2 regions of the Pantoea sp. Ae19-2 genome follow, and region 2 is predicted to be linked to the other one. Evidence: predicted binding sites of a transcription regulator. Region 2 holds the regulator's gene; the other holds the start of a gene.
The links. The regulator PurR, encoded in region 2, represses purine synthesis genes. The targets are predictions, from matches to a motif close to CANGCAAACGTTTGCNTG.
Positions count from the first base shown of each region.

Region 1: AAIE03_RS10910 (amino acid aminotransferase) is a predicted target of PurR. The motif match lies at 5,455-5,472, and genes of this name have one in related genera.

Region 1 is NZ_JBCHWE010000001.1:2,340,828-2,356,003, reverse strand. Features, by position in the region: gene mukB (chromosome partition protein MukB) at 1-769, shown strand, start outside; gene ldtD (L,D-transpeptidase) at 939-2,756, shown strand; gene mepK (peptidoglycan L,D-endopeptidase MepK) at 2,942-3,490, shown strand; gene AAIE03_RS10915 (MBL fold metallo-hydrolase) at 3,530-4,159, shown strand; gene AAIE03_RS10910 (amino acid aminotransferase) at 4,201-5,391, opposite strand; gene ompC (porin OmpC) at 5,602-6,717, opposite strand; gene asnS (asparagine--tRNA ligase) at 7,018-8,418, opposite strand; gene pncB (nicotinate phosphoribosyltransferase) at 8,575-9,780, opposite strand; gene pepN (aminopeptidase N) at 10,065-12,680, shown strand; gene ssuB (aliphatic sulfonates ABC transporter ATP-binding protein) at 12,713-13,501, opposite strand; gene ssuC (aliphatic sulfonate ABC transporter permease SsuC) at 13,498-14,289, opposite strand; gene ssuD (FMNH2-dependent alkanesulfonate monooxygenase) at 14,300-15,176, opposite strand, start outside.
Region 2 is NZ_JBCHWE010000001.1:1,946,339-1,961,514, reverse strand. Features, by position in the region: gene sufD (Fe-S cluster assembly protein SufD) at 1-710, shown strand, start outside; gene sufS (cysteine desulfurase SufS) at 710-1,933, shown strand; gene sufE (cysteine desulfuration protein SufE) at 1,955-2,371, shown strand; gene AAIE03_RS09020 (L,D-transpeptidase family protein) at 2,428-3,408, shown strand; gene AAIE03_RS09015 (major outer membrane lipoprotein) at 3,483-3,719, opposite strand; gene pykF (pyruvate kinase PykF) at 4,026-5,438, opposite strand; tRNA gene AAIE03_RS09005 (tRNA-Val) at 5,785-5,861, opposite strand; tRNA gene AAIE03_RS09000 (tRNA-Val) at 5,872-5,948, opposite strand; tRNA gene AAIE03_RS08995 (tRNA-Val) at 5,952-6,028, opposite strand; gene AAIE03_RS08990 (MATE family efflux transporter) at 6,182-7,555, opposite strand; gene AAIE03_RS08985 (riboflavin synthase) at 7,760-8,431, shown strand; gene cfa (cyclopropane fatty acyl phospholipid synthase) at 8,723-9,871, opposite strand; gene punC (purine nucleoside transporter PunC) at 10,158-11,360, opposite strand; gene punR (DNA-binding transcriptional activator PunR) at 11,469-12,374, shown strand; gene purR (HTH-type transcriptional repressor PurR) at 12,371-13,396, opposite strand; gene cydH (cytochrome bd-I oxidase subunit CydH) at 13,677-13,766, shown strand; gene AAIE03_RS08955 (C40 family peptidase) at 13,831-14,652, opposite strand; gene AAIE03_RS08950 (Grx4 family monothiol glutaredoxin) at 15,017-15,176, shown strand, end outside.

The DNA of each region.
Region 1 (15,176 bases), 390 kb from region 2:
GGCTATCAGTTCACGCAGCGTCGCGAATATTATTCGTAAAACGATTCAGCGTGAACAGAACCGTATCCGCCAGCTGAATCAGGGGCTGCAAACCGTGAGCTTTGGTCAGGTGCGCAGCGTCCGGCTGAACGTCAACGTGCGCGAAACGCATGCCATGCTGCTGGACACCTTGTCTGAAGAGCACGAACAGCATCAGGATCTGTTTAACAGCAACCGACTCACGTTCTCGGAAGCGCTGGCTAAACTCTACCAGCGTCTGAATCCGCATATTGATATGGGGCAGCGTACACCACAAACCATCGGTGAAGAGCTACTGGATTACCGTAACTACCTTGAGATGGAAGTCGAGGTCAACCGGGGTTCAGATGGCTGGTTGCGTGCCGAAAGTGGCGCGCTTTCCACCGGTGAGGCCATTGGTACGGGGATGTCAATTCTGGTCATGGTGGTGCAGAGCTGGGAAGAGGAATCACGTCGCCTGCGCGGTAAAGATATTTCGCCTTGCCGTCTGCTGTTCCTGGATGAAGCCGCACGTCTGGATGCGCGCTCGATCGCGACCCTGTTTGAACTCTGTGAGCGACTGGAGATGCAACTAGTAATCGCGGCGCCAGAAAATATCAGTCCGGAGAAGGGCACCACCTATAAACTGATGCGTAAAGTGTTTAACAACACCGAGCACGTTCACGTGGTAGGATTGCGGGGCTTCGCGGCCGATCCACTGCCCGCAAAACGCAGCAGCGAAGCCGATCCGGCGAGCGAAACCACGACATAATATTCACGATGCAGAGATAGTCAAAAACAGCGCCATTAGTTAATCTGGTAACGGCATTTGTCACAGGAGGCAAATGCCGTTTTTATTTGTATACTCAATAATATGAGTAACAGCCCGATCGCAGTTGTTTCCTGACAGGCTGCGCGGTAGATCAATGAAGGGGGCAGGGATGTTACTGTATAAACGCTTCAAAATTCATCAGGTTAGTTCGTGGCTGACGCTAGCGCTCACGCTCATTCCCTGTGCAATGGCTCAGGCTGCGATCATCGCCGCGATGCCCGGTACGCACGCGGCGTACGCCACCACATCCGTCAGTGAGAGTCAGCAGAAGATTCGCCAGGCGTTTTCAGGCGACAGCCAGCCTTTTTACGGTGCTTCTCTGGCCGCGCTCTACGCCGCGCGTAACATGCAGCCGATCTGGCAGGATCATGAAGCCGTACAGAAATTTCAGCAGCAGCTGGCGGAGGTTGCCCTCTCCGGCGTGCAGCCGCAGTTTACCCGCTGGGTCGATCGCCTGACCGATCCTGATATCACAGGCTTTGCCCGTGATGTCACGTTGTCTGATGCGATGCTGGGCTATTTGCAGTTTGTCTCCTCGGTGCCTGCCCAGGGAGAAACCTGGCTGTACAGCACCACGCCCTACAAGCTGGCTGTGCCTTCTGTATCCGTGATCAATGCCTGGCAAAATGCCGTCAATGCGGGCAGTTCGGCGGCGTTTGTTAATTCACTGGTGCCGCAGCATCCGCAGTATCCACTCATGCATAAGGCCCTGAAAAGCCTGCTTGAAGATAAACAACCCTGGCCACAAATTAAAAATCGCGACACGCTACGACCTGGACAGGTCAGTGACGATGTGCCGGCGTTGCGGGAAATTCTTCGCCGCAGCGGCATGCTGAGTGCACAGGTAACCGCACCCGCGCCCAATGAGGATGCCGTTCCCACCGCACCCGTTGCCGTCAGCCACAGCGAGCAGCCTGTCGCCGTCAGCCCTTCGGCCGTCACGGTTAACGATATACCTGCTGCGGCACCCGGTGTTCAGGGTAACGTCCAGAATGCTCCCGCTGCGCCCGGCAGTGTGAATGTTTATAACGATGAGCTGGTCGCGGCGGTAAAACGCTTTCAACAGTGGCAGGGGCTGGACGCCGATGGGGCGATTGGCCTGCGTACACGGGAATGGCTGAATGTCTCTCCTCAACAGCGTGCGGCCTTGCTGGCGCTGAATATCCAGCGGCTGCGTTTGCTGCCGGATGATATGCACAACGGCATTATGGTGAACATCCCCAACTATTCGCTGAATTATTACAACAACGGCACTAAAGTGCTGTCCTCCCGGGTCATCGTGGGACGACCAGATCGTAAAACGCCGTTGATGCGAAGCGCACTAAATAATGTGGTGTTGAATCCGCCCTGGAATGTGCCGACCAATCTGGTGCGTCAGGACATTATTCCTAAGGTGAAACAGGACCCAACCTATCTGTATAAACATGGATACACGCTGCTGTCTGGCTGGAGCGCCGATTCCGAAGTCATCGATCCCAGCATGATTGACTGGAGTATGGTGTCAGCCTCATCCTTCCCTTACCGCATACGTCAGGCACCGGGGCAAACCAATTCACTCGGTCGCTATAAGTTTAATATGCCAAGCTCGGATGCGATTTATCTGCATGACACGCCGAACCACAATCTGTTTCAGCGCGATATTCGTGCGCTCAGCTCGGGCTGCGTGCGCGTGAATAAAGCTTCGGAACTGGCCGGTATTTTGTTGCAGGATGTCGGCTGGAATGACGCGCGTATCTCTGACACGCTCAAGCAGGGCGATACGCGCTATGTACCCATTCGGCATCGCATCCCGGTTAACTTGTATTATTTAACGGCCTGGGTTGCGGATGACGGCAAAACGCAGTTCCGTACAGATATTTACAATTATGATAATACGGCGCGTTCGGCGAGCCAGGTCTTAAGCCGTGCGCAGCAGTTATTACTCTAATAGTTGATTTTCAATCGTTAGTCGTACGGTATGTCCGTTATTCAGTCCTGTCATTCAGGCGGCTTTATCCGGAGCCGCCTTCCAAACTTGCCCATAATGGGTTGACGTGCTACCGCCATAAAGTTATGGTTCGCCAGTACGTTTTTTGCACATGTCTTTGACTCTGCTTTCAGGTAAACCGCTCCATGTCTACAATCGATTCTTTACGTCGCAAACTGCTGCTTTGCGGAAGTGCCGCTGCCGGCCTGGCCTTACTGCCAGAGACCGCGATGGCATCACTCTCCACTTCACGCCCGCGGATATTAACGCTCAATAATCTTCACACTGGTGAAACCCTTAAAACGGAATTCTTTAACGGTAAAAGTTACGACAAAAGTGAATTGTCACGCCTGAACCACTTTTTCCGCGACTACCGTGCCAATAAAACCAAAAGTATCGATCCCCACTTATTTGACCAGCTCTATCGCCTTCAGGCGCTGTTAGAAACGCGCAAACCCGTCCAGCTCGTCTCCGGCTATCGCTCACTGGCGACGAACAATATGCTGCGGGAATCCGGGCCCGGTGTGGCAAAACACAGTTATCACACCAAAGGCCAGGCGATGGATTTCCACATTGAAGGGGTGACGCTGGCGAATGTTCGCAAAGCCGCATTAAAAATGCGTGCCGGTGGTGTAGGATATTATCCCAGCAGCAACTTTGTACATATTGATACCGGTCCCGTCAGGCACTGGTAGTAACGTCGGCAACGCTGCGGGTGCCGACCATGGAGCGTTATGAATTATCACATTATCCCCGTCACCGCCTTCGCCCAGAACTGTTCGGTTATCTGGTGCGAAACCACGCGTGAATCGGCCCTGGTGGACCCGGGTGGCGATGCCGATACCATCAGGCAAACGCTGGCGCAGCTTGATTTGAAGCCTGCACAGATTCTGCTTACGCATGGTCACCTCGATCATGTTGGGGCAGCGGCAGAACTGGCTGCATTCTGGCAGGTGCCGCTGGTCGGCCCGCAAAAGCAGGATGCTTTCTGGCTGGAATCCCTACCTACTCAAAGCCAAATGTTTGGGCTGGAATATTGTGCCCCGTTGACGCCGGATCGCTGGCTGGAGGAGGGGGATACCGTTCAGGTTGGTCAGGTCACGCTTGATGTGCTGCACTGTCCCGGACATACGCCGGGGCACATTGTATTTTTTGATGCCAAAGGCCGCTTACTGGTATCAGGTGATGTGATCTTTAGCGGCGGCGTCGGGCGTACCGACTTCCCGCAGGGTAATCATCAACATCTTATCGATGCGATAAATAATAAGCTGCTGCCGCTCGGCGACGATGTGACGTTTTTACCCGGTCACGGGCCTGTGTCAACGCTGGGCCGTGAACGTCTGACCAATCCTTTCCTGCAATAAAAAATGGGCCAGAATGGCCCATTTTTTTATACGCGATGCGCTTAGAGTACGGCGACAATCGCCTCGCACAGTGCAGACATATTATCTGGTGTCATACCGGCAACGTTTACGCGGCCTGAATTAACGGCATAAACCCCAAACTCCTCGCGCAGGCGAATGACCTGATCTTTGGTCAGCCCACTGAACGAGAACATGCCATTCTGCTTAATGATAAAGCTGAAGTCCTGCTGCGCGCCTTTATCCGCCAGGGTGTTCACAAACAGTTGGCGCATGCGCTGGATACGCTGACGCATATCAGACAGCTCTTGCTGCCAGATAGTGCGGAGCGCGTCGTTGCCCAGAATCGTGGCCACCACGGCTGCACCGTGTGACGGCGGGTTAGAATAGTTGGCGCGGATGGTGTATTTCACCTGGCTGAATGCGGTGTCGGCCGTCGCGGCATCGCCCGCAACCAGCGTAATTGCACCCACACGTTCGTTATACAGGCCGAAGTTCTTGGAATAAGAACTGGCGACAATCAGTTCCTGATGGCTGGCCGCAAAAATGCGCAGACCTTCAGCATCCTCTTCCAGACCACGGGCAAAGCCCTGGTAGGCAAAGTCAAACAGGGGCAGCCAGCCGTTAGCCAGAGAGAGCTGTGCCAGCTGTTGCCACTGCTCTGCAGTAGGATCGATACCGGTTGGGTTATGGCAGCAGCCATGAAACAGCACCACATCACCGGCTTTCACCTCTTTCAGTGAGGCCAGCATGCCGTCAAAATCCAGGGTATGGTTTGCTGCGTCATAGTACTGGTATTCGCATACCTCAAGCCCGGCGGCATTAAACACGTTTTTGTGGTTCGGCCAGCTCGGGTTGCTCACCCACACGCGCTTAACGGACGTCTGAGTAGACAGGAAATCCGCGGCGACGCGCAGTGCGCCTGTACCGCCCGGCGTCTGTGCCGTGCAGGCTCTGCCCGCCGCGATCAGGGCATTGCCTTGACCAAATAACAATTCCTGCGTGCAGTGCGCGAAATCTGGCAGACCGTCAATGCTCAGGTAATTTTTGCTGGTTTCGTGTTCAAGCAGGTACTGCTCTGCTTTCTTAACGCTGGTGAGCACCGGGGTTTTTCCGGTTTCATCTTTGTAAACACCAATACCGAGATTGATTTTATTGGGGCGGTCGTCGGCACGAAAGAGATCGGCCAGGCCAAGAATGGGGTCAGCGGGTGCAGCAGAGATCGATTCAAACATGAGTCGGGTCCAGTAGCGTGAACTTTAGCAAATGAACCATCAGGTTAACGTCAGCACGGCGAAATGCCAACCGTTTGCGATAAAATTCATCGTCTGTGCGACAGAATTACCCGTTCTAATGTTAACAGTGGGATAGCGCGGGGCTTAGTGCGAGGAAACGGCAATAAAAAACGGAGCCGAAGCTCCGTTTTTTGTACTGCATCAACAAACTTAGAACTGGTAAACCAGACCAACACCAACTACGTCATCGTTAGGAATGCCGAGTGGGTTGTTTTTGTCCAGCTGGTTGATTTTGTAATCAACGTAGGTGGCCATGTTTTTGTTGAAGTAGTAAGTTGCGCCCACATCGAAGTATTTGTACAGGTCCGCATCGCCGATACCTTCGATGTCTTTGCCTTTAGACTGAACGTAGGCCAGAGATGGACGCAGACCGAAATCAAATTGATACTGAGCAACCATCTCAATGATTTGAGCTTTGTTTGCAAAGGCAGCAGCGGTAGTTGTTGGGCCAGTAACGATTGAAATTGGTGCTGCATTACGCATTTCACCATACATCGCTGCCAGATAAACATTGTTAGCATCATATTTCAGAGCGGTTGCCCAGCTTTCTGCATGCTTGCCTGCGCCAACCACGTTGCCATTTGCAACAACACCCTGAGCTTGGGCGTCAGTACGGTCGCTGCTGCTATAGGCACCAACAATGCCGACACCGATTGGCGCGGTGTAGGAGGAAGACACACCCCAGCCATCGCCGTTGGCAGTTTGGCCATTACGGTTAGAATTTTCGTTCTTGCCCTGATACTGAACAGCGAAGTTCCAGCCATCAACCAGGCCAAAGAAGTTGCTGTTGCGATAGGTCAGCAGACCGGTGCTACGGCCGTTCATAAAGTTATCAGGATTACCTGAGTCACCACCGAAAACTGGCAGCATATCTGTCCAGCCGATCGCGTCATAAACCACGCCGTAGTTACGGCCGTAGTCGATTGAGCCCGCATCACCAAATTTCAGACCAGCAAAGCCCAGACGGGTTTTGTTGCCACTCTGCGCAGCATCTGTTGATGACTCAGGGTTGTTTAACTGGAAATTGTATTCCCACTGACCGTAACCGGTCATCTGGTCATTAATTTGAGTTTCGCCTTTAAAACCTAAACGCGCGTAACTCTTGTCGCCGTCATCGCCTGAGTTATCAGAGAACTGGTGACGCGCATCCACTTTACCGTACAGGTCCAGCTTGTTGCCGTCTTTGTTATAAACTTCTGCTGCGTTGGCTGCGCCGGCGGCGAGCAGAGCAGGGATAACCACTGCCAGAATGTTGCGCTTCATCATTATTTATTACCCTCATTGGAGTTATTTGGACACCTGCCACTGCCGTCAAGAAAACTTTACGTGAACCTTGAAAGAAGTTTGGTGTCTCCTGTGTCTGCACGCATCTTTCCATCCCCCATCGGGTAATTCTACTGCGAAAATGCTACAAAAGTCGTAATCTTGTTTCAAATATAAAAAATGTATTACAAAATGTAAAAATAACGGAACTTTGTGAGTCATATCAAAATTTACAAAAATAAAAAAAGGCCGGCGATGCCGACCTCTTTATATATATGAATTTCTTATATTTAATGCTGAAAATCAGAAGCTCGCGTTGCGTGGTGTTCGTGGGAAGGGGATAACATCTCTTACATTTTGTACGCCGGTGACATAGGCGATTAAACGTTCGAAACCTAATCCAAACCCTGAATGTGGCACGGTGCCATAGCGACGCAGATCGCGATACCACCAGTAATCTTCTTTTTTCAGCCCCATCTCTTCCAGACGCGCATCCAGCACATCCAGACGTTCCTCACGCTGAGAACCGCCGATAATTTCACCGATACCCGGCGCTAACACATCCATCGCCGCCACGGTTTTCCCGTCGTCGTTAAGGCGCATATAGAATGCCTTGATATCTTTCGGATAGTTTTTCACCACCACCGGCGCTTTGAAATGCTTCTCGGCAAGATAACGTTCGTGTTCAGAGGACAGATCGATGCCCCATGACACTGGGTTCTCAAAGGTCTGCCCGCAGTTCATCAGGATATCGACGGCATCGGTATAATCGACCTGGGCGAAATCGGTGGTAACAAAACGCTCCAGGCGATTAATCGCATCGTTGTCTACGCGCTCGGCAAAAAATGCCATATCGTCTGCACGCTCATCCAGCACGGCTTTGAAGACATACTTGAGCATGGCTTCCGCCAGGGCTGCCGCATCGTCTAATGAGGCGAAAGCGATTTCCGGTTCCAGCATCCAGAACTCTGCCAGATGGCGGCTGGTATTGGAGTTTTCCGCACGGAACGTGGGGCCGAAGGTGTAGATTTTCGACAAGGCGCTGGCGTAGGTTTCACCGTTCAACTGCCCTGAAACCGTCAGGAACGCCTCTTTCCCGAAGAAATCCTCCGAATAGTCGACTTTGCCCTGATCGTTGCGCGGCAGGTTTTCCATGTCCAGCGTCGAAACGCGGAACATCTCACCGGCCCCTTCAGTGTCAGAGGCGGTGATCAGCGGCGTGGAAACCCAAAAGTAGCCGTTCTCATGGAAGAAGCGGTGCAGCGCCTGGGCCAGGGTATGACGAACGCGCGCCACGGCGCCAATCAGGTTGGTACGCGGACGCAGGTGGGCTACCTCACGCAGGTATTCGATACTGTGACGTTTTGCCGCCATTGGGTAGCTGTCGGGATCTTCTACCCAGCCCACGACCTCCAGCTTTGTCGCCTGAATTTCGAATGCCTGACCCTGACCCGGAGATGCAACGACCTTACCGGTGACAATGACGGAACAGCCGGTGGTCAGGTGCAGCACTTCGTCCTGATAATTATTCAGAGAATTATTGACGACAGCCTGAACGGGATTAAAGCAGGAGCCGTCATAGACAGCGATAAAGGAAAGACCGGCTTTGGAATCTCTTCGGGTACGCACCCAACCACGTACGGTGACTTCACTGTCAACCGCGACGCGACCGTGCAGTACATCCGCTACAGGCACTACGCTCATAAATATCTCTCTATATAGAAGAAGTGTGTGAATGAATTCCCCAGACTGGGGTGTAGCTATGTTACTTGTGAGTCAACAGGAAACAAGCAAAATTCAGGGGAATAACCGATTTATTGCAGGAAGGCGGGGCGCGATAACGCCCCGATAACAAAGACGCTAGCTGGCTTTTTTAACCAGTGGCAGATCAAAGGCTTTTCTCAGGGCCTTAACGAACGCTTTATCCTGACAAATGGTTTTACCTGGGCTGTCGGAAAGCTTGGCGACCGGCTTACCATTACATTGCACCAGCTTAATCACGATATTGAGCGGCGTAACGCCAGGAATATCACAAGTCAGGCGCGTGCCGATGCCGAAGACGACGTTGGTACGCTGACCAAAGTGGCGATACAGCGCCAGCGATTTATCCAGATTGAGGTTATCTGAGAACACCAGCATTTTCGTGAGCGGATCGATACCCAACTTCTGATAATGGGCCAGCGCTTTTTCGCCCCACTCAACCGGGTCACCTGAATCGTGACGCAGCCCCTGGTAACGGCGGGCGAACACCGGGCCGAAATCGCGCAGGAAGGCATCCATGGCGATACAGTCCGTGAGTGCAATGCCCAGCTTGTCGTCATATTCATCCAGCCAGGCCTGTAAGGCAGCGCGCTGACTGTTCGCCAGTACCGGACTGATTTGCTGAAAAGCCTGGAACCACTCGTGGGCCTGGGTACCCACTGGCGTGAGTGCGAGGCGACGGGCCAGGTCGTAGTTACTGGTGCCCATCAGCCAGGGAAAATCCTGTTTCAGCGTGCTGACGATCGATTCCTGTACATCCTGGGAATAGCGGCGGCGGGTACCAAAATCCATCAGGCGAAAACGTGACATGTCAGTGTCGGCAACCTGAGTCTTAAAGGTAGCGAGTTTCTGATGCAGAAAATCCACGGCCTGCTGGCTGCTGATGGCCGGTGTGCGGTGGCGATGGACCACTTCACTGATCAAGGCCAACAGGGGGACTTCCCACATGATCACTTCCCGCCAGGGGCCCTGGATACGAATAGCCAGCTTGCCATGATGATTGCGAACTTCTACCTGCTGCGGGTCGTAGCGAAAATTTCGCAGCCAGTTAAGGTAGTCATCAGCAAAGAAGGGCAGATCAGATAACCAGGCATATTCAGCATCGGTCAGCGCCAGTGCCTGCATGGCGTCAATGGCTGTACGGATCTCGTCAGCATAAAAACCCAGCAATTCGTCGCTACGGCAGCGAAACTCCGCGGCCACCGTGACATCATGGTAACGGTGGAATACGGCTTGCTGCATATGGAGCTTATAAGCATCCGTATCCAGCAGCGAAGTCAGTATCGGGGAAGCATGTCCTGTCATGGCGCGTTTCGGCATCCTGTTCGGTGGCGCAGAGCCCGGTGTATTAAACGTCGTAAAAGACGCAAAAGTATAAATCACTAAGAGACAGCGATCACAGCATATTTCAGGATAGCGAGTCGAGGACGAAATGTGTCATTGTTAACAAATTGTAGCCATTTTACCTGATGTGCACGTTGTGCATGCTAAGCTCGGCGCATCATGCTTAGACGTTTGACGCGTAGGGCTTATACTTGAGTGAATAATGCAAAGACGTTGATGAATAACTACTTAATGCGGGACGGAATATGACGCAGCAGCCACAAATAAAATATCGACACGATTATCGTGCACCAGACTACACCATCACCGATATCGATTTAACCTTTGAACTCGATGAAAGCACCACGCGGGTGACGGCGGTGAGTCAGGTTAAGCGTCAGGGAGACAGCCAGGCTGAACTGCGTCTGGACGGCGAAGATCTGACGCTGATCTCGCTGGAAGTGGATGGACAGGCCTGGACGGCCTGGCGTGAAGAGGCGGGTTGCCTGGTGCTCAGCCAGTTACCGGACAGCTTTACGCTGAAAATCGTCAATGACATTCATCCCGATCGTAACAGTGCCCTTGAAGGCTTATACAAATCGGGTGAAGCGCTCTGTACCCAGTGTGAAGCCGAAGGCTTTCGGCATATTACCTGGTATTTAGATCGCCCCGACGTGCTGGCGCGCTTCACGACCACCGTCATTGCCGACGGCAGCCGTTATCCTTTCCTGCTGTCTAACGGAAATCGCATTGACAGCGGTCAGGACGACAAGGGCCGTAACTGGGTGAAGTGGCAGGATCCGTTTCCTAAGCCCTGTTATTTGTTTGCGCTGGTCGCGGGCGATTTTGACGTGCTGCGTGACAGCTTTACTACGCGTTCGGGTCGGAATGTTGCGTTGGAGATCTTCGTCGATCGCGGCAATCTGGATCGTGCCGACTGGGCGATGACGTCATTAAAGAACAGCATGAAGTGGGATGAGGAGCGTTTCGGCCTGGAGTATGACCTCGACATCTTTATGATTGTTGCGGTGGACTTCTTCAACATGGGGGCCATGGAGAATAAAGGACTTAACGTTTTCAACTCCAAATACGTGCTGGCCAAAGCCGAAACCGCCACCGATAAAGATTATCTGGGGATTGAGGCGGTCATCGGTCATGAATATTTCCACAACTGGACCGGTAACCGTGTGACCTGTCGCGACTGGTTCCAGCTGAGCCTGAAAGAGGGACTGACCGTGTTTCGCGATCAGGAGTTCAGTTCCGACCTGGGATCGCGTGCGGTAAACCGAATCGATAATGTGCGCATTATGCGCGGCGCGCAGTTTGCCGAGGACGCCAGCCCGATGGCGCACCCGATCCGCCCGGATCAGGTTATCGAGATGAACAACTTCTACACCTTGACGGTGTATGAAAAGGGATCAGAAGTGATCCGTATGATGCACACCTTGCTGGGCGAAGCGAATTTCCAGAAGGGCATGCAGCTCTATTTCGAACGTCATGACGGTAGCGCGGCGACCTGTGATGATTTCGTTCAGGCCATGGAAGACGCGTCTAACGTTGATCTTTCCCAGTTCCGTCGCTGGTACAGTCAGTCAGGCACGCCTACGCTCTCGGTACGCGATGACTACAATCCGGAACTGGAGCAGTACACGCTTCACGTGACGCAGCACACGCCGCCGACGGCCGAGCAGAAAGAGAAACTGCCTCTGCATATCCCGCTGGACATCGAACTGTATGACGGACAGGGTAAGGTCATTCCGTTGCAGCACAACGGTCATCCGGTGCATAACGTGTTGAACGTAACGGAAGAGTTCCAGACCTTTATTTTCGACAACGTTTACTTCCAGCCGGTGCCATCGCTGCTGCGTGAGTTTTCCGCGCCGGTGAAGCTCGACTACAAGTGGAGCGACGCGCAGCTGACCTTCCTGATGCGTCATGCAAGCAACGATTTTTCACGTTGGGACGCGGCGCAAAGTCTGTTGGCAACCTACCTGCGCCTCAATGTCGCGCGCCATCAGCAGGGCCAGCATCTGTCGCTGCCGTTGCATGTCGCTGATGCCTTCCGCACGGTGCTGCTGGATGCCAACAGCGATCCGGCGCTGACCGCTCTGATTCTGTCGCTGCCTGGCGAAAACGAAATCGCCGAACTGTTCGAGATTATCGATCCTCAGGCAATTGCACTGGTGCGCGAAGCTCTGGTTCGTACCCTGGCGCGGGAACTGGCAGATGAATTCTTTGCCGTTTATAACGCCAATCAGCAGGCGGAGTACCACGTTGATCATGCGGAAATCGGCAAACGTTCGCTGAAGAACATCTGTCTGTACTATCTGGCGTTTGGTGATATGGATCTGGCGGATAAGCTGGTGCAGGCGCAATACCACCATGCCAATAACATGACGGATTCCCTGGCGGCACTCTCCGCTGCGGTGGCGGCACAGTTACCCTGCCGTGATGCGCTGTTAGCCGACTATGATGAGCGCTGGCACAAGGATGGCCTGGTCATGGACAAATGGTTTATGTTGCAGGCTACCAGCCCGGCGCAGAATGCCTTACTCAACGTGCGCCGTTTACTGTCACATCGTTCCTTCAGTATGGGCAACCCGAATCGCATCCGTTCACTGATTGGCGCTTTTGCTTCGGGTAATCCTTCCGCCTTCCACGCCGAAGACGGCAGCGGATATCGTTTCCTGGTGGAGATGCTGACGGATCTGAACACCCGCAATCCGCAGGTGGCTTCGCGTATGATTGAGCCATTAATTCGTCTGAAACGTTACGATGCCCACCGTCAGGCGCTGATGCGCCAGGCGCTGGAACAGTTACAAGGACTGGATAAACTGTCGGGCGATCTGTACGAGAAAATCACCAAGGCACTGAATGCCTGATAAGAAACGGCGGGCAAATGCCCGCCGTTTCTTTAACGCTGTTGCGCGTAGCGGGGAGGCTTTTCTGCCGCGCCGCGGCGCATCACCCGATCCAGCACTTCGGCTTCCAGCTCTGCCAGACGCGCCGAGCCTCGTCGCCGTGGCCGGGGCAAATCGACCTGCAAATCCAGTCCTATCTGGCCTTCCTCTATCAGTAATACCCGATCAGCCATCGCGACCGCTTCACTGACATCGTGCGTGACCAACAGAACCGTGAAGTGGTACTGCTGCCACAGCGATTCGATGAGCTCCTGCATCTCGATTCGCGTTAAGGCGTCCAGCGCACCCAGAGGCTCATCCAGCAACAGCAGGCCGGGACGGTGAATTAACGCCCGGGCCAGTGCCACGCGCTGTTTCTGCCCACCGGATAAAGCGGCAGGCCAGTCTTGCGCTCTGTCCGCCAGGCCTACCGCTTCCAGCGCCTCCAGGGCGGCTTTACGCCATGCCTTGCCACGCAGGCCGAGAGCGACGTTATCAATCACTTTTTTCCACGGCAGCAGTCGCGCATCCTGGAACATTAACCGGGTTTCTTCACGTGCGGTCTGCAGCGGCGCATTGCCTGCCAGCAGCTCGCCCTGGGTCGTGCTTTCCAGACCGGCCAGCAGACGCAGCAGGGTGCTTTTACCGCAACCGCTGCGGCCGACTACGGCAACAAACTGGCCGGAAGGAATATGCAGATCGATATGATTCAGAATGGTGCGTTCACCGTATTTTTTACTGACGCCCTTCACACCTACGGGGGTACCCGCATTCAGACGCGCCGGGCTGGCGGAGTTTATCATGCTGTTTTCTCCTGACGTTGATAGGCCGGATGCCAGCGTAACCAGACGCGTTCCAGCAGCAGTGCGCTGACATCAGCCAGTTTTCCCAGCAGGGCATAAAGAATAATGGCGACCATCACCACATCGGTTTGCAGAAATTCACGGGCATTCATGGCCAGATAGCCAATCCCTGCGTTAGCCGAAATTGTCTCGGCGACGATCAGGGTCAGCCACATCAACCCTAAAGCAAAGCGGACGCCCACCATGATGCTCGGTAACGCACCCGGTAAGATCACCTGAACAAACAGGCTCCAGCCGGATAAGCCGTAGCTACGGGCCATCTCAACCAGCCCACGATCCACATTACGAATACCGTGATAGGTATTCAGGTAGATGGGAAACAGCGTACCCAGCGCCACCAGAAAAATTTTGGCTGACTCATCAATGCCAAACCACAGAATGACCAATGGGATCAGCGCAAGATGGGGCACGTTACGTAACATTTGCAGCGAAGTATCCAGCAAACGCTCACCCAGTCGCGAAGTGCCGGTAATTAATCCCAGTACCAGGCCGAGCGATCCGCCAATGCTGAAGCCAAGTAACGCTCGCCAGCTGCTGATGGCGAGATGCTGCCAGAGCTCTCCGCTGATAGCCAACTGCCAAAAGGTCGTCACAATCTTTTCCGGCGCTGGCAGGATACGGCTGGACAACCAGCCGGTCTGTGACGCAACTTGCCAGACCACCACCAGTAACACCGGCAGCAGCCAGGGCACCAGCGCCGCTGAGAAGGATTGACGTAGTCTGGTCATCGTTATCTCCTCAGGCCCGCGCGGCTTTTTTCTCAGGCGTAAAATCATTGGCGACCGCTTCACCGTGCGCCTGAACAACACGAGGCTGAGGAATCTGGGGAATAGCCAGATCCAGATGGGGGAACAGCAGCTCGCCGACGCGATAAGCCTCTTCCAGATGCGGATAACCAGAGAGAATAAAGGTTTCAATGCCCAGGGCTTCGTACTCTTTCATGCGAGCCGCTACGGTAGGCGCATCGCCAACCAGCGCGGTGCCTGCCCCGCTGCGCACCAGCCCAACGCCAGCCCAAAGGTTGGGGCTGATTTCCAGTTTATCGCGGCGTCCGCCGTGCAGGGCGGCCATGCGCTGTTGGCCTACCGAGTCGGTGCGCTGGAAGGCACTTTGTGCTTTGGCGATGGTGGCATCATCCACATTCGCGATCAGCTTATCGGCTGCCTGCCAGGCTTCCTCATTGGTTTCTCGCACGATGACATGTAGCCGGATGCCAAACCGGACTTTTCGGCCCTGTGCTGCGGCTTTCGCCCGCACCTGCTCAATTTTTTCTTTCACCAGTGCAGGCGGTTCTCCCCAAGTGAGGTACACATCAACCTGTTCGGCAGCCAGATCCTGAGCGGGCTCTGACGAACCCCCGAACCACAGCGGCGGACGAGGCTGCTGTACCGGCTTAAACATCAGACGCGCACCTCGTACATGCACGTGCTTGCCTTCGTAATCCACCGTTTCGCCTTCCAGCACGCGGCGCCAGACGCGGGTAAATTCGGCCGATTCTGCATAGCGCTCACGGTGGTCAAGAAAGACGCCATCACCGGCCAGTTCCTCGGGATCGCCCCCGGTCACCAGGTTGAACAACGCGCGTCCGTTGGAAAGACGATCGAGCGTTGCAGCC
Region 2 (15,176 bases):
ACTTTGTCACGCTAAACGACAGCGCGCATTTTACCGGCGCCCGTTTCACCTTTGCCGTTGCGGACAATGCCAGGCTTCGTCACACCAAGCTGGCTTTTGAGAGCAGCAAAAGCTATCACTTTGCCCATAACGACATAGTGATCAACCGCGATGCGCAGGTGACCAGCACCAGCTTCTTACTGGGTGCTGGCCTGAGCCGTCACAATACCAGTACGCAACTGAACGGTGAGAACACCCAGCTGTCGCTGAACAGCCTGGTGCTGCCGGTGAATCAGGAAGTGGCGGATACCCGCACCTATCTTGAACACAACAAAGGCCACTGCCTGAGTCGCCAGATGCATAAAACCATCGTGCGTGACAAAGGCCGTGCGGTGTTTAACGGTCACATCAAAGTCGCGCAGCACGCACTTAAAACTGACGGACAGATGACCAATAACAACCTGTTGTTAGGCCGTCTGGCGGAAGTGGATACCAAGCCGCAGCTGGAAATTTACGCGGATGACGTGAAGTGCAGCCACGGGGCGACCGTAGGCCGTATTGATGACGAGCAGATGTTCTACCTGCGTTCTCGCGGCATTGAACAGGACGCGGCGCAGACCATGATCATCCATGCCTTTGCTGCCGAGTTAACCGAAACGCTGGATAACCCAATTCTGCGCCAGGCTGTGCTGCAGCGCATCGCGCAGCGCTTCCCGGGAGGCGACTCATGATGAACTTCGATCTCGAGCGTATCAGGGCGGATTTTCCCATCCTGAAGCGTGAGGTCAACGGTCATCCGCTGGCCTACCTTGACAGCGCCGCCAGCGCACAGCGTCCTCTGTCGGTCATCAATGCCGAAAGTCATTTCTACCAGCACGGCTACGCGGCCGTGCACCGCGGTATTCACACGCTCAGCCAGCAGGCGACCAGCGATATGGAAAACGTTCGCGAACAGGTGGCACGTTTTCTCAATGCATCGTCGTCGGAAGAGATTGTTTTTGTAAAGGGTACGACGGAAGGGATCAATCTGGTCGCCAACAGCTGGGGCGGCAGTCAGCTTCAGCCCGGTGATAATCTGATTATCACGCAGATGGAGCACCATGCGAATATCGTGCCCTGGCAGATGGTGGCAGAGCGCTGCGGTGCCGAGATCCGGGTGCTGCCGCTGACCGACAACGGTGAGCTGGCGCTGGACCAACTGGCTGGTTTGATCGACAGCCGGACCCGCTTACTGGCTGTGACGCACGTTTCAAACGTGCTGGGCACGGTTAACCCGGTGAAAGCGATCGTCGCGCAGGCCAGAGCGGCTGGCGTCGTCACGCTGATTGACGGGGCTCAGGCTGTGATGCATAACACCGTTGACGTGCAGGACATCGACTGCGACTTCTATGTCTTCTCCGCCCACAAGCTCTATGGCCCGAACGGCATTGGCATACTTTATGGCCGCAAGGCACTTCTGGATGCCATGCCGCCGTGGGAAGGTGGTGGTTCGATGATTGGTGAAGTCCTGCTGCCAACCGGCACCACCTGGAATACGGCGCCATGGCGTTTTGAGGCCGGTACGCCAAACACCGGCGGCATTATTGGGCTGGGTGCGGCGCTGGACTATGTGCAGGCGCTGGGTCTGGATACGATTCATCAGCGTGAAACCGCATTGATGAACTATGCCCTTGATAAACTCTCATCCGTACCTGATATTCAGATTTACGGTCCGCAGCAGCGCGCAGGCGTGATTGCTTTTAACCTTGGCAAACACCACGCGTTTGACGTTGGCAGCTTCCTTGATCAGTACGGTATTGCGATTCGCACCGGACATCATTGCGCAATGCCGTTAATGCGCCACTATCAGGTGCCGGCGATGTGCCGTGCTTCCTTCACCTTCTACAACAGTGAAGAAGAGGTCGATCGCTTGGCGGCCGGCCTGACGCGTATTCATCGTCTGCTGGGCGGTTGAGCAGAGTAAACGGAGTGATTAATGGCGACGTTGCCAGAAAAAGAGAAACTGGTGCGCAACTTCAACCGTTGCGCCAACTGGGAAGAGAAGTACCTCTACATCATTGAATTGGGTGCCAAACTTCCGGAATCATCTGAAACACTGCATCAGCCCGAACATGCCATTACGGGCTGCCAGAGCCAGGTGTGGATCAAGATGACACCGCAGGCAGATGGCACCATCGGCTTTGAAGGTGACAGTGATGCAGCCATTGTTAAGGGATTGATAGCTATCGTATTTAGTCTCTATCAAAACCTGCAGCCCGCTGACATTGTGGCGCTGGATGTGCGCCACTGGTTCAGCGAACTGGCCCTGGTTCAGCACCTCACGCCAACGCGTTCGCAGGGGCTGGAAGCGATGATTAAGTCAATTCGCCATACCGCTCAGAACCTCAGCTAAGATACACTTCAAAGACGCCATCCGGCGTCTTTTTACTATCTGACGAGAAAAACCGCATGAAACCTGCTTTGCGTTTAGCTGGTGCATTGCTGCTGACCTGTTTTGGGCTCTCTGCACCCGTTTTTGCCACGGAATACCCGTTACCGCCCGCCGACAGCCGCCTGATTGGTGAGAATGTGGTGACCCAGGTACCGGATAACAAACGTCCTCTTGAAGAGATTGCTGCGCGTTATCAGGTCGGGCTGCTGGGCATGTTGGAAGCGAATCCCGGTACCGATCCCTGGTTACCGAAACCGGGCACCCAGTTGACCATTCCTCTGCAGATGATTCTTCCGGACACGCCGCGTGAAGGCATTGTGGTGAACCTGGCCGAACTGCGGTTGTACTATTATCCAAAGGGCGAAGACAAGGTTATCGTGTACCCCATTGGCATTGGTCAGATGGGGATCGTCACGCCCATTATGGTGACCAGCATCAGCCAGAAAATACCCAATCCTACGTGGACGCCCACGGCGAATATCCGCAAGCGCTATGCCAAAGAGGGCATCACGCTGCCCGCCGTCGTGCCAGCAGGCCCGGATAACCCCATGGGGCTGCATGCGCTGCGTATGGCGCGTGGAACAGGCCAGTATCTTATCCACGGCACCAATGCCAATTTTGGTATCGGTATGCGCGTCAGTTCAGGCTGTATTCGTTTACGTACCGAGGATATCGAAGCGCTGTTCAATAGCGTGCCGGTAGGGACGCGGGTACAGATTATTAACCAACCGGTAAAGTTCAGCGTTGAACCGGATGGTAAGCGCTACGTTGAGGTGCATCAGCCGCTGTCACGTAATGAGAAGGAGGATCCGCAAACGGCTCCGTTAGCGCTCAGTGCGGACTTCAGATCCTTTATGAAGAGCGAGAAGAGTGACAGAGCGTTGATTAAAGCCACGCTGACGCGTCGCTCAGGCATGCCTGTGCTGGTCAGTGCGGGTGAGCCGATACAGGATGAGGCTGCGGCCTCTGCGTCATCCCAGCGCGCTGTGGGCGAGTAGGGTGGACGTCGTTATCCCGAACTGCAGACAAAAAAAATGGTGCCACAAGGGCACCATTTTTAAAACCAGAACTCTTACTTACGGTAAGAGTGAGCCTGGTTGTCCAGACGCTGGTTAGCGCGAGCTGCGTCATCTTTAGCAGCCTGAACGTCAGAACGCACTGCGTTCACGTCGTTGCTCAGCTGGTCAACTTTAGCGTTCAGAGTCTGAACGTCTGAAGACAGCTGGTCGATTTTAGCGTTGCTTGAGCAACCAGCCAGCAGAGTTGAACCCAGGATTACCGCGCCCAGTACCAGTTTAGTACGATTCATTATTTATACCCTCTAGATTGAGTTAATCTCCATGTAGCGTTACAAGTATTACACAAAGCTTTTTAACTTGAGAATAATTTTTTGATAAGAACATGCTTAAACATGATCGTTCGCTCAAAGAAGCAGCGAATTGAAGAACAACATAAAAAAATTTAGCTAAAACAGAGAGATTTAATCGGATTAACCTTAATTTGCAGCGCATTTTTATTGTCATTACGCGCTGGCTTTTTCCTGAATCTGTATTATGAAGACAATAAAAAAGCGCCTTTGAAGGCGCTTTTTAAAAAAGAGGCGTTAAACGCGATATTACAGAACGTGTACCGATGCCGTATTGGTCGTTCCGCTGGGTACCAGCGCACCTGAAACCAGCACAACAACATCACCTTTCTGAGCAAAACCGCTTTCCAGCGCCGCTTCTTTACCCAGGTGATAGAAATCATCGGTAGAGGCGATTTCGCTGACCATACGTGTCTCAATTCCTTTGCTCAGAATCAACTGGCGCGCCGTGGTGGCGTTGGTGGTCAGTGCCAGGATGGTTGCATTAGGGAAGTACTTACGCACGGCCTTAGCTGATTTACCGCCTTCTGTGGCGACTACAATCAGCGGCGCTTCCAGTTTTTCGGCTGTCTCAACGGCACCGCGGCAAACGGCTTCGGTAATGCGCAGCTTACGGCTGTCATTCTGTCCGTCGATGCGTGGCTTCATCACGCGGTCGGTACGCTCACAGATGGTCGCCATGATGGTGACCGACTCCAGCGGATAGCGGCCTTTCGCGCTCTCGCCAGACAGCATCACCGCATCTGTTCCATCCAGAATGGCGTTAGCCACGTCGCCAGCTTCAGCGCGGGTTGGACGCGGGTTCTTGATCATGGAATCCAGCATCTGCGTCGCGGTGATGACAACTTTGCGGGCTTTATTACATTTTTTAATCATCATCTTCTGCGCGAAGATCACTTCTTCAACCGGGATTTCAACACCCAGATCGCCACGCGCAACCATGATGCCGTCCGAGGCTTCGAGGATTTCGTCGAAGTTATTCAGGCCTTCCTGGTTTTCAATCTTGGAGATGATTTGAATGTTTTCGCCACCGTGCTGCTTCAGGTGTTCACGAATTTCCAGCACGTCTGAGCGTTTACGAATAAACGAGGCTGCAACAAAATCCACGCCTTGCTCACAACCAAAAATCAGGTCGCGTTTGTCTTTCTCTGCCAGGGCAGGCAGCTGGATGGAAACGCCAGGCAGGTTAACGCCTTTGTTTTCGCCCAGATCGCCGTTGTTCAGTACTTCACACACAACGCTGTTCTCAGTGACTTCGGTGACCTGCATGCCGATCAGACCATCGTCGACCAGTACAGTGTTACCAATTTTGAGATCGTTCGCGAAGCCTGAGTAGGTCACGGCAACACGCTCGTTGTTACCAATCACGCTCTGGTCGGTGGTAAAGGTAAAGGTTTGACCGGCTTTCAGTGACACATCGTTGCCACCTTCCAGCTTCATGGTGCGGATTTCCGGCCCTTTGGTATCCAGCAGGATAGCCGCAGGAATGCCGGTTTTTTTCGTCACGGCACGCATGTTGGTAATACGCTGACCGTGTTCTGCATAGTCACCGTGAGAGAAGTTAAGACGCATGACGTTCATGCCTGCTTCAAGCAGCTGAGTCAGCATCTCTTCGGATTCGGTTTTTGGGCCGATTGTACAAACGATCTTAGTCTTTTTCATGACGGGTTATCTGTAAGTTGTGATGGATGAAAAACAGGATTTCGATGACAGTGCACCGAAATGAGAACTCTGGTTGAAATCGAAAAGGGCAGTACAGGATAAGAATAGGTGACGAAGGCCAGGCGTGCAGGGAAGTTGCGTGGTTAGCTTGGTTAACCACCGGGACGTTGTTGCGCAAACAATCTTTATTATCGTCATAAGCACGTAGTCGCTGAAACCTTTCAAGTAGGACAACGCGGCCAGTATAATCACTAAGTATGCGAAAACCAATCGAAAAACAGTACGTAAAGGTAATGTAAATCAAGAAAAGGGTTGTTGCGCAAAAGAAGAAAGGACGTAAAAAGAGTGGTGCGCTCTAATGGACTCGAACCATCGACCCCCACCATGTCAAGGTGGTGCTCTAACCAACTGAGCTAAGAGCGCATATCAAATTTGGTGCGTCCGAGTGGACTCGAACCACCGACCCCCACCATGTCAAGGTGGTGCTCTAACCAACTGAGCTACGGACGCACTTGGTGCGCTCTAATGGACTCGAACCATCGACCCCCACCATGTCAAGGTGGTGCTCTAACCAACTGAGCTAAGAGCGCAACACGCTGTCAGGGCGACAGCGGGGACGAATATTAACGGCAGCGTAAGAGGCTGGCAAGGGGAAAAACGCAAATTTGCCAATGAATGAACATCATCTGCGCGATGCGCCGTTTTTTTGAACGTAACGGGCCTTTTCGGGCCCGTTCAGCGAGTTAGCGAGACGCGCGCGTAAGAATTAATTCCGCAGGAAGCTGCTGCAAACGTCGCACGCGCCACAGCATCATAACGGCGGCCGACGTCAGGCCAACGATAAATCCACACCAGAAGCCGGCTGGCCCCATGCGCGGCACCACCCAGTCGGTCAGTGCCAGGATGTAACCAGAAGGTAAACCCAGCAACCAGTAAGCGATAAAGGTAATGAAGAAAATCGATCGCGTATCTTTATAACCGCGCAAAATTCCGCTGCCGATCACCTGAATAGAATCTGAAATCTGGTAAATCGCAGCCAGCATCATCAGTTGCGCAGCCAGCGTGACCACCGCGGGATTGTCGTTATAAAGCTGGGCAATTTGATGGCGAAAGGTCACGGTAAAAATGGCCGTAATCACCGCCATGCTGACGCCAACGCCCTGCGCGGTCCACGCGGCGACCCGCGCCTGCTCTGTCGAACCCTGACCCAGCCGATAGCCAACGCGAATGGTGGCGGCAACGCCCAACGACAGCGGCAGGACAAACATCAGCGAACTGAAGTTCAGGGCAATCTGGTGCCCGGCGACGTTAACAATCCCCAACGGCGAGACTAACAGGGCCACCACGGCAAACAGGGTCACTTCAAAAAACAGCGCCAGCGCGACCGGCAAACCCAACCCTGTGAGACGTTGCAGGATAACGCGTGACGGCGCTGACCAGCGGCTCTCTACGCGAATGTCTCGCATACTGCGCATCCGTCGTACCCAAAAACGCATGCAGAAGAACATGGCCCAGTACACCGAGGCCGTCGCCACGCCACAGCCTACGCCGCCCAGCGCCGGCATGCCGAAATGGCCGTAGATAAAAATGTAGTTCAGCGGGATATTCAGCATCAGCCCAAGAAAACCCAGCACCATCGCGGGCTTGGTTTTGGATAGCCCCTCGCACTGGTTACGCATAACCTGAAAAAACAGGTAGCCTGGCGCGCCAAACAGCAGGGCATGCAGATAGCCCTCGGCCTTTTCTGCCAGCAGCGGATCGATATCATGCATCGAGCGGATAACATACCCGGCATTCCACAACACCAGCATGATGAGCAGAGAAAGGAAAAACGCCAGCCAAAAGCCCTGACGAAGTTGTTCAGCGATTCGCTCACGGCGACCTGAACCATTAAGTTGCGCAATGGTGGGCGTCAATGCCAGTAAAACACCATGACCAAACAGGATGGCGGGAAGCCAAATGGACGTGCCAACAGCAACGGCGGCCATATCCGTGGCGCTGACAGCGCCGGCCATAATGGTATCTACAAATCCCATCGCGGTTTGCGCCACCTGAGCCAGGATAACGGGGATCGCGAGGGCCAGCAATTGACGCGCTTCTGTTAAATACTTCTGCACGTAAACACCTGACTTATCTGATTAATAAAGAAATGAGGACTGCTTCAGACGAAGCAGGGCTTAGTGTAACTGGCGCGACCGATTTCTCCAATCTTTGTCACGCAATGCGTTTTGGACTTGTGCCGCCTGTCTCTCAGGCTGTTGAAACCTAACACTTAAGCATGGCTGTGTTAAACTGGCACAAATTTCGTAGAGGCAAAGACTATGTTTACCGGTATTGTGCAGGGCACCGCAGAAATCGTGTCCATTGAAGATAAAGGTCTGTTTCGCACCCATGTGGCCAGGCTTCCTGCTGACCTGTTGCCGGGTTTAGCGCTGGGCGCATCGGTTGCCCATAACGGTTGCTGCCTGACCGTCACCGAAATCAACGGCGATCTGGTGAGTTTTGACCTGATCAAAGAAACTCTGCGTGTGACCAATCTTGGTGATCTCAAGCAGGGCGATGTGGTGAATATCGAGCGGGCGGCAAAATTCAGCGATGAAATTGGCGGCCACCTGATGTCCGGCCACATCATGACCACGGCTGAAATCTGCAAAATTGTCCGCTCTGAAAACAACCGCGAAGTCTGGTTTAAAATTCAGGATCCTTTGCAGATGAAATATATCCTGCACAAAGGATTTGTGGGCATCGACGGTATCAGTCTGACCGTAGGCGACGTGACCAAAACAAAATTCTGCGTTTATCTTATCCCCGAGACGCTGGAGCGAACCACTCTCGGCGCCAAAACCTTCGGCGACAGAGTTAACATCGAAATCGATCCCCATACTCAGGCTATTGTGGACACGGTGGAGCGCGTCCTCGCCCAGCGTGAAGATGCCGCGCTCAGGGCACTGGCAGAGCAGGCCGATCAGCCCGAAACGGATCGGGATGAATAGCGGTAAATAGCGGTAAATAACGCCAGCCGTGACCAAAGCGTTGCCCACAGGCCAGCAGGTTGCCGTGTCGCCCGCTGTTTTCCAGGACGACTGACGTCTGTGCAGTGTCAACTGCCCGGGCGAAAACGCCCGGCGTGAATGTGCTGCTGCCCTGGACTGCGGTTTAAGATCGCGATTTTCCCGTCTGCGAAGGTGGGGGCAGGCAGATAACGCGGCAACCGGGCTTACCGGCTGCCGTCCGCGTTCGGTCCGGACAGTATTGACCTTGCCACGGCGCATAAACGGGCGCAATCATCGCGCCACCCGCAATCCCCCCTCAACGCCACGGCTGAAGACAACCTGCCAGAGCTGAATCTCACGGGCGCGAAACGCACCGGCGCAGGCGTTCAGGTAGTAGGAGAACATGCGTCGGAAACGTTCTTCGTAACGTCCGGCCAGGTCAGGCCAGGCTCGCTGGAAACGCTCATGCCAGGCCATCAGCGTGGTGTCGTAGTCAGCGCCGAAATTGTGCCAGTCTTCCATAATGAAATGCGGTTCGCTGACGTCGGCAATATGGCGTAAAGAAGGCAGGCAGCCATTCGGGAAAATATACTTGCCGATCCACGGATCGACGTGCATATCCGTTTTGAGCGCGCCAATGGTATGCAGCAGAAAAATTCCGTCTGGCTTGAGGTTGCGATTGACCGTGGCAAAGTAGGTTGGGTAGTTTTTCGGCCCCACGTGTTCGAACATCCCCACCGAGACGATGCGGTCAAACTGCTGATTCAGATCGCGATAATCCTGAAGCAGGATAGTGACATCCAGCCCTTCGCAGCGTTGCTGCGCCAGCTTTTGTTGTTCTGCAGAGATCGTCACGCCTTGTACGCTGACGCCATAGTTTCTTGCTGCATAAGCCGCCAGACCGCCCCAGCCACAGCCAATATCCAGCAAGGTCATACCGGGTTTCAGTTGCAGCTTGCGACAGATCATGTCCAGTTTGGCTTCCTGTGCCGCCTCAAGCGTAGTGGCGTCTTTCCAGTAGCCGCAGGAGTATTGCATGTAAGGATCGAGCATCAGGGTAAAAAGGTCATTACCCAGATCATAGTGCGCTTTGCCGACTTGCCAGGCCCGTTTTTTCGACTGCAGGTTAACCAGCCGGGCCAGCGCAATGCGCACGATATCCTGCACGTGATGAGGAAGCTGCTCATCAAGCTTATGTTTCAACGCCCGATGAAAAAACATATCCAGCCGCTCGCACTCCCACCAGCCGTCCATATAACTTTCGCCCAGCCCCAGGGAGCCCTTTTGCAGGACGCGTTTAAAAAAATCGGGATGTTTAACCTGAATGTCCCATGGGCGGGAACCGTTGATTTCGATGTCTGCTTTTTGCAATAACTCATGAACGATACGGTACCAATGGTTTCGTTCGATATTCACTTCTGCTACACATGTTGAACTCATAGCCACTCCATCACCAGAACTGTCAGAACCTGAGAAAGAGCAGGAGCCGTTTCTCAGGATTATGAGAAAAGTCACAGATGACGCCTTGCGCCAGACAACCTTAAGCGTACAGAGAAAGGGTGCAATGCAAGGGCCAGCAGAGTGCATTTGCCCACAAAGACACCTTCACAGCGATGAGGCTGCGTCAAACATTGTTATTATGATGGTACGGCGAATCAGGGCCCGGCACAGGAGGCGCTGGCGGGCCCGTCACGTGTTGATCACTCAGACGACAAAAGTCGTTGCCTCAGTTATTATCCTGGCAGGGATGTGCCGTTGAGGCAATATCAGTTTGTGCGCCGGTGCGGCGCTGCATCTGATAGCCTGCCAGCGCCAGTACAATCGTCACCGCCATGATGAGCGTTGTGGTGAACAGCGCCTGGGTCAGGCCCGCCGAGACGGCCAGGCTGGCGACAAAGCACAGGCCCAGCTGCAGCGTGTTCTGCAGGGCGGCGGCTCTGCCGGTCGCATGGGGGAAGGGCAGAAGTGCACTGGATACGACGATGGGATAAATCGCCCCGTTCGCCAGCGCCATGCCGCAAAACGGCACCAGCAAAGCGGTGAGTGAAACCGAGCCTGACAGGGCGACGGCAAACAGGGCCAGTACGCTAAGGCTATAGACGATGAGCAGCCATGGCAGCAACTGCGCCCCTTTGAAACGGTTAAGGAGCGCACGGCAGCCAAAACCGCCGACTAAGAAAGCAATGGTCTGCGGAATATAGCTTAAGCCGATATCAGCAGGCGACAGGCCAATCGCTGCCAGAATAAACGGTGATCCGGTCAACCAGGCAAAAAAGCTGGCCGAGCAGGCAGAATACATCAGGACGTTACCGCTGTAGACGCGTGAACGCAGCAGCGTCATAAAACCGGGCTGTGACGGGGCCGGGCGGCGGGCTGTTTGTACCGATGGCAGGCGCAGCGTAATCAAGATCAGGGCTGCGGCAATCGCGGTCAGAACGACAAAAATTGAGCGCCAGTGAAAATGGCTAATCAGCCAGGCTCCCAGCAGCGGGGCCAGCGCAGGAGACAGCGCGACCAGCGGCATAATAGTGGCAAAGACTTTATTCGCGCGCGACTGAGGATAGCGATCGACCACCAGGGCCTGCCAGCTCACGGCAGCCGCGCACACGCCGATGGCCTGAATGAAGCGCAGCACCAGCATCAGTACGACGTCGTCCACCCACAGCATCCCCGCACAACCCAGCGCAAACAGGCTCAGTCCTGCCAGCAATACCGGTTTGCGGCCAATACGATCTGACAGCGGTCCCCATACCAGCTGACCACAGGCAAAACCCGCCAGGAACAGGCTCATACTGGCGCTGATCATCCCGGCGGAGGTGTTAAAACTTTGCTGCATGGCCCCGAAGGCGGGCAGGTACATATCGGTGGCCAGAAAGCCCAGCATACTGAGCACGGCAAGATAGGGAATGAATCCTTTAGAAGCTGACATCTGATTCTCATTTTTTGCAGGATAAACGCGGGGCAGTGTAAAAGCTGTACTTCATACTGTGAAACGGTAAAATTTGCCTGTTGCTGTTAAAAAATTTAAAGGCAGGATATGTGGTCTGAATATGCGCTTGAAGTGGTTGATGCGGTCGCGCGTGGCGGCAGTTTCAGTGCTGCGGCCCAGGAGTTGCACCGTGTGCCTTCTGCCATCAGCTATACCGTTCGCCAGCTTGAAACCTGGCTGGCGGTACCGCTGTTTGAACGGCAGCACCGGGAGGTTGTTTTGACACCTGCGGGCGAACATTTTGTGCGAGAAGGCCGCAGCGTCATCAAAAAAATGGATGCCACGCGCCGTCAGTGCCAGCAACTGGCCAACGGCTGGCGAGGGCAAATCGCGATTGCGGTGGACTGCATTGTGAAACCGCACCGAACCCGTCAGTTCGTCAGGGATTTCTACCGCCACTTTCCGGATATGGAGCTCCACATCAGTTATGAAGTGTTTAACGGCGTATGGGATGCGCTGGCTGACGGAAGAGTCGAGGTCGCAATAGGCGCGACTCAGGCGATTCCGGTGGGCGGGCGGTTTGCTTTCCGCGATATGGGAACCCTGAACTGGCGCTGCATCGTCGCGCGGGAACATCCGTTAACCCAGGTCGCCCGGCTGGATGATGAGGCGTTGCGCAACTGGCCTTCGCTGGTGCTGGAAGACACCTCGCGTGCGTTACCGCGCCGTATGACCTGGGCTCTGGATAATCAACGCCGACTGGTGGTGCCTGAATGGCAGACCGGGCTGGACTGCGTCCGGTCCGGGCTGTGCGTCGCAATGGTGCCGGGGCACTTAGCCCGCCCGCTACTGGACAGCGGCGAAGTGACCGAACTTAACTTGCCCCAGCCTTTTCCAGAAAGTCCCTGCTGCGTCAGTTGGGCGGAAGATCGCGCATCACCGGCATTGGGCTGGTTGCTCAATTACCTGGGTGATGCGCAAACGCTCAATCAGGAGTGGTTGAGCGAGGATTAGCGACGGTAGTCGCGATAGGGACCGTAGCCTACAGAGCGTCGCTCAATCAGTGTCGGATGCACTTCGATGGTTTGCGACTCTTCACGCTTGCTGGTAATGCGGTCCAGCAGCATCTCCAGAGCCTTCTCCCCCAGTTGCGCTTTTGGCTGGTGCACGGTAGTGAGTGCAGGCGTGAAATAGCGTGCGTTGCGCACATTATCGTAGCCAATCACCGAAATATCCTGCGGGACGCGCAGGCCCATTTCATCGGCGGCACAGATAGCGCCCATGGCCATAATATCGCCACCGCAGAACACCGCGCTTGGGCGCTGCTTCTGCGACAGAATTTGCTGCATAGCCTGATACCCGGATTCAGGCTCGAAATCGCCCTGCACAATCCACTCTGAACGCGGCTGAATACCGGCTTCTTCCAGCGCCTTGAGGAAACCGGCATGACGGCCACCACCGGTGTTACGTTCCATTTGCCCTGGAATGGCGCCGATATCGCGATGCCCGCGTTCGATGAGGTAGCGGCCGGCCAGATAACCGCCCTGAAACGCATTATCCAGCACCGTGTCAGTAAAATCGGCACGGGATTCGCCCCAGTCCATGACCACCATGGGAATATTGCGGTTGGCTTCCAGCATTTGCAGCAAATCATCCGGGTACTCAGAACACATGACCAGCAGCCCATCGACGCGCTTCTGCGCCATCATCGAGAGGTAGGCACGCTGTTTTTGCAGGTCGTTATGCGCGTTGCCTAAAATCAGGGTGTAGCCTTTATCAAAGCAGTGATTCTCCACGGCTTCAATAATTTCAGCGAAATAGGGCGCCTCGCTGGAGGTGGCCAAAAGGCCCAGCGTTTTGGTGTGATTCACCTTCAGGCTGCGTGCTACGGCGCTGGGTGAATAATGTAATTCCCGAATCGCTTCCCAGACCGCTTCGCGGGTATCTTCTGCGACAAAGCGCGTCTTATTGATGACGTGAGAAACGGTTGTGGTAGAGACGCCTGCACGTTTCGCCACATCTTTAATTGTTGCCATGAAAATCGAACTCCCGGGCTTATCTAACCTGTTGATAAGCATGTTGTTAAACGTTTGCGTCAGCGGACGGTTATTTCTGCAAAAAAATCGTTTTTCTGACCGGTTATGGGGCATCGGGGCAGGAAATAACGGTTGAAAAGGGTGCTGACGCAACCGATGTTGCGCGCTGTTGCGCAACAAAGAGGGGATTCTAACAAGGCTGCACGGATAAAACGAGATTTTTACCCACGCGTGTGGGAAAATGCTTAACCCCTACTAAAATTGTGCCTAAGGAGTTGTGATGAGTACCGATCTGAAACTGTCATTGATGACCACGGCGGCTGCACTGTTGATGATTATTGCGTTCAGCTTTACCGCCATTCTGAACTAATAAAAAAGCCGGGAAGGTTTCCCTGTCCCGGCTGCGTTCCGTCGGTATGACGGAGGAGTGACGTTTAGCGAACGGTTTTTGGCGTCATGACGCGACGCGCACCAATATAGTGGCGCTGCCAGTAATCTTCGCTTAACGCACTGATTTGAATGTCCTTTCCGGTACGCGGTGACTGAATAAATTTACCGTTACCCAGGTAAACACCCACGTGGTCGGCCGTGCCACGTCCGTTGATGCGGAAAAACACCAGATCGCCTTTCTCCAGCGCTTCCCGATTCACCGGCGCGGCATCCCGCAGGTGATACATTTCATTTGCAGTACGCGGAATTTTAAATTTCACCACATCTTTGTAGGCGTACCACACCAGGCCGCTGCAGTCGAAACCGGTATGCGGCGATTTTCCGCCCCACTGGTAGCGCTTGCCCAGCTGTCCCATCAGTTTTGCCATCGCCGTTTCACGTGCTTTTTGATAGCGCTGACGGTGTGCGTTGCTCATTTTGATGGTGCCGGTATCCTTGCTGTTCGCTTTCGCCACCTTCACCGCGCGTTGATGACCATAGCGTTTCTTGCTGGTGGCATTGGCCGCCACTTTTTTTGTGAGCTTCTTGTGTGAATCAGTCGCTTTGGTCAGGGTTTTGTGAGAGGCAACCGCGTGAGAGGGATTTTTACTGGTTTTAAGCGTTTTGCTGGATTTCTGCTCTGCGGAGGAACGGCTTTTTTTCGCCGACGCTTTAACCGTGCGTCGCTTGCGCCGCTCATCTTCGCGCGCACTTTTTTTCTCTACCTTATGCAAGCTGGCCTTAACCGGCGCCTGCGGTGATGCAGAGGCGACGTTAAAGAACAGTTGCGCAAAAGCCAGAATAAGAAGCGTAATAATTGAACGCATAGTCCGTTTACTGGTTAAGCTGTCAGGTTCAACAGATATCTGACAAGGTTAAGAAAAATCTGATCAACGATCAGCGCCGAAGACATTCTAGTCCAGTTTTTTTTAAAACAGTAAGTCCTTTTTTTATTAATTAATAACTTGGGTAAAAAGCAGGCATAAATAAGCAATTTCAGCAGCTTAACTCAGCAAAATTATTGCAAATTATTAATACATTCACCTTTCGGGTCCCGATGAGCGGGTGGATAGCGCGCAAGCGGACTTAACAAACATGGCGGTTTGCCCTAACGGGAAGAAAATCTCATTTTCAGTCCTGAAGGGAAGTCGCTACAATAAAGAAACACGAAGTGACGAATTAAGGAAGGCAATAATGAGTACTGTAGAAAAAATTCAGCGCCAGATCGCAGAAAACCCGATCCTGCTGTACATGAAAGGTTCGCCGAAACTGCCAAGCTGCGGTTTCTCTGCCCAGGCGGTTCAGGCGCTGTCTGCCTGTGGTGAGCGCTTCGCTTACGTGGATATTCTGC